3 regions of the Photobacterium sp. DNB23_23_1 genome follow, and region 2 is predicted to be linked to each of the others. Evidence: riboswitches for the same ligand, from Rfam matches in the RefSeq annotation. Region 2 holds a riboswitch; each other region holds the start of a gene.
The links. Region 2 has a riboswitch for thiamine pyrophosphate ahead of thiB (thiamine ABC transporter substrate binding subunit). Riboswitches for the same ligand answer to the same signal wherever they lie in the genome.

Region 1 (2,269 bases), on a different contig from region 2:
CTCATTATCGAATCGATTTTCTTGAAAACATCACCTTGTTTGAGCATGCGGTTAAAGTGGACTTGTGGATAATTGCCAAGATTGTTGTTGCAGCGGTAGCATTTGGGTTGGCGGGGTATTTGTTCGGTGAACTAACCCATGCCTTCAAAGATATCTTTAAGGCTACCCTGAAAAATCCGTATCTGATTGTAATGGTCGGTGGTTTAATCGTTATTGGTGCTGTGCAGCTAATTGGTAACTATGACTATATTGGTCTGGGTGTTTACTCAAGCCGAGAAGGTGGTGTCAGTATCTTAACGGCCTTCCAAGAGGGAGGTGCCGAATGGTATAGCTGGTTAATCAAGCTGTTGTTGACGGCAATCACCCTTGCTGCTGGTTATAAGGGCGGTGAGGTCACACCGCTGTTTTTTGTTGGCGCAACTCTGGGTAATACCATGGCTTGGGTGCTAGGTGCTCCGGTTGACTTGTTTGCTGCTCTTGGTTTCTTGGCGGTATTTGCCGCTGCGACCAATACGCCATTGGCTTGTACCATTATGGGCGTTGAGCTATTTGGGGCCGAACATATGTTGTATTTTGCCATTGCTTGCTATACCGCTTATTTCTTCAGTGGCCACACCGGGATCTATTCATCGCAACGAGTGGCGGTACCTAAGTTGCTTGACTTGGATGGTGCGCCGAAGATCACCCATAAGCTGGGCGAGTTGAGAGAAACCCATTCCTCATTGCTTAAATTACTTGTGAAACGCTTCAAATAATTTTGTTTTAACGTGGCGTGTTATGCAAAGGTAACAATGTTTTTGCCAATTAAGTATTAATTTTGTGGGTTCTATCTTGCCGTGGTTGAACCCCTTTCATATACTGCTATTTCAACTTGTCGGAGTGCCATTTGGCTGAGACCGCATTGCGGGATCCGTAGAACCTGATCAGGCTAATACCTGCGAAGGGAACAAGAGAGACTCTTCTGTATCACTGTATCCACAGTATCAGACGAAACTATACACCCTACGTATAGCCTCTTGTTTACGCACCCATCCGCCAAGCAACTTCCCCTTTATGGACAAAAAAGGAAATTGCTATGTCGAATCGCAAACAAGCGAGACTGGAAGCGAAACAATTTATCGATTCACTGACCATTCAAGCCTACCCTAACTCCCGGAAAGTTTATGTTACCGGTAGTCGCGAAGATATTCGTGTACCAATGCGTGAAATTACTTTGGCTGATAGCTTAATTGGTGGTACCAAAGACGATCCCGTTTTTGAGCCCAATGAAGCAATCCGTGTTTATGACACTTCAGGCTTTTATACGGATCCGGATCAACCCGCAGATATCTATGCTGGCCTGCCCAAATTGCGTGAGGCATGGATTGAGGATCGGGGGGATACCGAGCACCTTGATGAGCTAAGTTCGCAATATTCCAAAGCCCGTTTGGCCGATGACACACTTGATGAACTGCGCTTTGAACAGCAGGCGCGTATCCGTCGCGCCAAGATCGGTACCAATGTCACCCAGTTGCACTATGCCCGCCAAGGGATCATTACGCCCGAAATGGAGTTTATCGCCATTCGTGAAAACATGGGGCGTGCGAAATATCGCGATGAGGTGCTAAACCAACAGCATCCGGGCATGGCTTTTGGTGCTAACCTTCCTGAAGAAATCACGCCTGAATTTGTCCGCCGCGAAGTTGCCGAAGGCCGGGCAATTATCCCTTGTAATATCAATCATCCGGAATCTGAACCGATGATCATTGGCCGGAATTTTTTGGTCAAGGTTAATGCCAATATCGGCAATTCGTCGGTTAGTTCATCTATCGAAGAAGAGGTTGAGAAGTTAGTGTGGTCTACCCGGTGGGGCGGCGACACGGTGATGGATCTCTCAACCGGCCGAAATATTCACGAAACCCGCGAGTGGATCATTCGTAACAGCCCGGTTCCGATTGGTACCGTACCTATGTATCAGGCACTGGAGAAGGTCAATGGTATTGCTGAGAGCCTCAACTGGGAGGTGTTCCGCGATACCCTGCTTGAGCAAGCGGAGCAGGGCGTTGATTACTTCACTATCCATGCCGGTGTCTTATTGCGCTATGTCCCAATGACGGCCAAAAGGCTCACTGGTATTGTCTCGCGCGGTGGTTCGATCATGGCCAAATGGTGTTTGGCTCATCATCAGGAAAGCTTCTTGTATGAGCATTTCCGCGAGATTTGTGAGATCTGTGCTCAGTACGATATTGCCCTATCGTTAGGGGATGGCCTGCGTCCGGGGTCGGTGGCT
Region 2 (2,269 bases):
ATCGGCCAGCGCCTTTGCAGCCCCCAAGGCCAATCTATGGTCCTACTGGCAGCAATACGCCACCACCAATTCACAAACGGTTGATCATAACCGCTGGCAGCGCCTGCTCGATAAATACCTTGTCGTCCAGCCAAACCAAACCTTGTTCCGCTATGGCCGGGTAACGGACAGTGACAAGTATGAACTGGATCGCTACCTGCGCGATCTTACCAAACTCGATCCGCACCAGCTAAACCGTAACGAGCAATTTGCCTACTGGGTAAATCTCTACAATGCCCAAACGGTTAAGCTGATCCTCGATAACTACCCTATTACGTCCATCACCAAACTGGGTGGCTTCTTCAGCTTTGGACCATGGGATGAGCAAGTACTCACAATTAATGGCAAAACGCTCTCCCTCAATGATATCGAGCACCGTATCTTACGGCCTATCTGGCGTGACCCGCGTATCCACTATGTGGTCAACTGTGCCAGCCTAGGCTGCCCGGATCTCCAGCCAGACGCATTCACCGCCAGCAACAACGAACGCCTGCTGGAAAAGTCAGCCGTACGCTTTATCAACAGCCGTAAAGGCGTGAACCCACAAAGCGGCAAAACCACACTTTCTTCAATTTATGACTGGTACGGCAGTGACTTTGGTAACCAATCTCAACTTCAAAAACACATCAACCAATACCGGCAGGGGGCACAGGTTACGCTAGGCAATGTCAGTTATGACTACAACTGGTCACTCAATGATGCAAAATAGCCCCTTCTGGAGCAACAAACAGCCAACGCGCCGCTCATCCGATATCTGGGTTAGCATAAAAGAATGTTCCTACTGGCAACCCGTACCTCAGCACATTACAATAATCAGCGTTCTCATTGGGGAGCGCTTGTCGCTGAGATTGCTAAGGCAAAACCCACAGAACCTGATCCAGTTAATGCTGGCGTAGGAATTGAGTTCTATACGGTATGCCTTGTTATCCCGCGAGGCTGGCATGATGCCAGCCTTATGCTCAACCCTGTGCCGCTCATACGATTTTTATTCCTCTTGCCGGACGCAAGAGCATCAGGAGCGCATAGTGAAAAAATTACTCCCTCTTCTAACCTTGGCTGCCGCTCCGGCATTGGCCGTGGACAATACCCTGACGGTTTACACCTACAGCTCATTCGCCTCAGACTGGGGACCGGGTCCGGCGATCGAAAAAGCCTTTGAGGCACAGTGCGAATGTAATTTGGAATTTGTCGCGCTTGATGATGGTGTATCCATCCTCAACCGCATTCGCCTTGAAGGTAAGCGCACCAAAGCCGATGTATTGCTTGGCCTTGATAACAACCTGATCGCCGAAGCCAAGAAAACAGGACTACTGGCTGAGCATCAGGTTGATACCAGCAAGTTAACTCTGCCAAACGGATGGAGCGACACCACCTTTGTTCCTTATGACTACGGCTACTTCGCCTTTGTCTATGACAGCACCAAGCTGGCGAACCCACCCAAGAGTTTGGATGAGTTGGTCAACCGTGATGACTTGAGCATCATCTACCAAGATCCGCGTACCTCGACACCGGGCCAAGGCCTGATGCTGTGGATGAAATCGATCTATGGCGATAAAGCCTCAGACGCTTGGCAGCAACTGGCACAGAAAACAGTCACGGTCACCAAAGGTTGGTCTGAAGCCTATAGCATGTTCCTCAAGGGCGAGGCCGATATGGTGCTCTCTTACACCACCTCCCCGGCCTACCACTTAGTTGCCGAGCAGGATGACAAATACAAAGCAGCCGACTTCAGTGAAGGGCATTACATGCAAGTAGAGGTTGCCGCCAAACTGAAAAGCAGCCCTAACCAGGCACTGGCCGATCAGTTTCTGGCCTTTATCCTGACCCCAGAGTTCCAATCCGTGATCCCGACGGGTAACTGGATGTACCCGGTGACGAATGTCGCGCAGCCCGCTGAATTCAACGTGCTAACCCTGCCCGCAAAGGCGCTGGAGTTTTCTGCCCAGGATGTTGCCAAGCAGCGCAGAAGCTGGGTACGCGAGTGGCAACAAGCACTGACCAAGTAGCGGGCACTCACTTTTGAACGCACGTACCCCCCAACTGGTGCCCGGCCTGATGACTGCCGGGCTCATTCTCTTTCTCGTGTTCGGGGCCCTTGCCGCCTTGATCAATGAAGCCAGTGATCTTGATATTGCCTTACTTTGGAATGATCCATACCTGCGGCATATTACCGGTTTCTCCTTTACCCAAGCCCTGCTCTCGACACTGCTGAGTATTGTGCCTGCCATTC
Region 3 (2,269 bases), on a different contig from region 2:
GGTGTAACCTTCCGCTCCCCCAACGTCAGCACCTGTAACCGCAAAAACTTCCGCATTTCCCGACACGGTATTGACCACATCGTCGTCATCACACCCAATAAGTGCAAAAGCTGAAAGTAAAAAAAGTACCTTCTTCATATATATTCCTATTTTTTCTCAATAACTGCTTGTTTAGGCACTTTAATATTAGTCACAAGCCAATATCACCTATACATTTTCGTTTCATTTTTTTTACATGAATTTTGAATAAGGCTGTTTTTTGAACGTAAGTAAATGAGAGTATTGTGATCTTGATCTTGATTCCTTTCCTTCTCAGAATTAGATGGCATAATAAACAGAATAGTTACCTGTATGGTAGCTAACACCATTACACTTCCTTGGAATATTCCTATGAGCATTGAATCGATCGTTAAAGAGCGCTCTGGCGCTAAATGTGAACTGTGTAGTTCAGAAGACAACCTGAGCGTTTATGAAGTACCTGCGTCTCCTGATCAAACAGCGGGTAGCTGTGTGATGGTATGTGGCACTTGCCGTACAGAAATCGAAGACGCTGAAACCCTGGACCAAAACCACTGGCGTTGTTTAAACGACAGCATGTGGAGCCAAGAGCCCGCTGTTCAGGTAATGGCTTACCGTTTACTGAAGCGCCTTTCTTCAGAGACTTGGGCACAGGATTTGCTCGATATGCTGTACATGGAAGAAGACATGATCGAATGGGCAGAGAAAGGTATCGCACTTGCTGAGCTTGATGCGATTAAAACTGTTGACGTGAACGGTACCGCTCTACAGGCCGGTGACAATGTAACAATCATCAAAGACCTGCCAGTAAAAGGCTCAAACCTTGTGATCAAGCAAGGTACAGCTGTACGTGGTATCCGCCTGACTGACAACCCTTTACATGTTTCAGGTAAAGCGGCGGGCACCAATATGGTTATTATTGCTGCATATTGTAAAAAAATGTAATTAAACTGGCAGCCACGCTGTGGCTGCCAGTTCATTCCTCTGCTGTATTTTCTTCATCCATCACCTCATTTTATTCCTAACATGTTTGCCCTATAGGAAAAAACATGTTTAGATTAGCCACATATTCAGGCATATAAGCCGAAAAGCAGTTTTTTAAAGGCCAATATTTCTCTTTAGGCCAACAAGTAAAATTTTGTTCGTTAGTCGGGGAGCGCCGAGCGCTGAGACCACGTAGTGGGACCCGTTGAACCTGATCCATTTAATAATGGCGTAGGGAACTAGCTGCACTGCCCCTTTTCGCACCCTTTCAGGTACGATGGCATTAGCTACCTTACGTCTTTGATAGAGGTAACTATGTCAATTCCATCAAATACCCCAATTACTCTTACCATTGCTGGTTCAGATAGCGGCGGCGGTGCTGGCATCCAAGCCGACATTAAAGCTATCTCTGCAACTGGCGGCTATGCCTGTTCGGTAATCACAGCCTTAACGGCACAAAATACCCAAGGTGTCACTGGCATTCTTGGTATTGATCCTAGTTTTGTCGAACAACAACTGGATACTGTATTTTCAGATCTTGACGTTAAAGCCGTTAAAATTGGTATGCTGAGCGATGCCAATATCATCCGCATGGTGGCAAAAAAGCTGCGTCAATACCAACCTAAGTTTTTGGTTATTGACCCAGTAATGGTGGCGACTAGTGGTGACCTGCTGCTTGAGCAAGACGCCATCTCAACACTCAAATCAGAGCTACTTCCCCTTGCAGAAGTGATTACACCAAACCTCCCTGAAGCAGCAGCTCTTATTGGCTCTGCGCTTCCGGAAACCGAGCAGCAAATGTCTGACATGATTTCAGCACTGCGAGCTATCGGTGCCCGCTCAACCCTTCTCAAAGGTGGCCACCTAGAAAAAGATGACTTCAGTACCGATTTACTCATCCTCGAAAATGACGTTATTCGCATGAGCACACCACGAATAGCAACCCGAAATACCCACGGTACTGGGTGTACACTCTCGGCGGCTACGGCTTCCTTCCTTGCCCAAAAATACCCGCTAGAAGACGCAGTTCGACATGCCAAGAGCTATATCACTAAGGCTATCAAGCATGCAGATGAGCTACAAATTGGTTCAGGACACGGACCGGTAAACCATTTCTTTGCAGGCCATTTCAAACCTGAATAAGCATGGAAGCTAAACAAATAATGAATAACACTCTCGCCACTGACAAAGCAGTAGGGATGACAGTCAATGTTGAGCGGCTAACGCTTCGCTATAACGATGCAGAGCACCCACTGTTCAAACAGCT

Region 1: it holds a riboswitch for thiamine pyrophosphate, as region 2 does, so the genes downstream of both, thiC (phosphomethylpyrimidine synthase ThiC) here and thiB (thiamine ABC transporter substrate binding subunit) in region 2, are expected to answer to the same signal.
Region 3: it holds a riboswitch for thiamine pyrophosphate, as region 2 does, so the genes downstream of both, thiD (bifunctional hydroxymethylpyrimidine kinase/phosphomethylpyrimidine kinase) here and thiB (thiamine ABC transporter substrate binding subunit) in region 2, are expected to answer to the same signal.

The regions. Positions count from the first base shown of each region.
Region 1 is NZ_JBNNXT010000003.1:1,454-3,722, forward strand. It holds gene ACVA53_RS02895 (voltage-gated chloride channel family protein) at 1-755, shown strand, start outside; TPP riboswitch at 866-963, shown strand; gene thiC (phosphomethylpyrimidine synthase ThiC) at 1,076-2,269, shown strand, end outside.
Region 2 is NZ_JBNNXT010000011.1:83,371-85,639, forward strand. It holds gene ACVA53_RS09500 (DUF547 domain-containing protein) at 1-748, shown strand, start outside; TPP riboswitch at 856-955, shown strand; gene thiB (thiamine ABC transporter substrate binding subunit) at 1,065-2,045, shown strand; gene thiP (thiamine/thiamine pyrophosphate ABC transporter permease ThiP) at 2,059-2,269, shown strand, end outside.
Region 3 is NZ_JBNNXT010000029.1:52,349-54,617, reverse strand. It holds gene ACVA53_RS17145 (hypothetical protein) at 1-138, opposite strand, end outside; gene ACVA53_RS17140 (PhnA domain-containing protein) at 391-963, shown strand; TPP riboswitch at 1,159-1,257, shown strand; gene thiD (bifunctional hydroxymethylpyrimidine kinase/phosphomethylpyrimidine kinase) at 1,318-2,145, shown strand; gene ACVA53_RS17130 (ABC transporter ATP-binding protein) at 2,202-2,269, shown strand, end outside.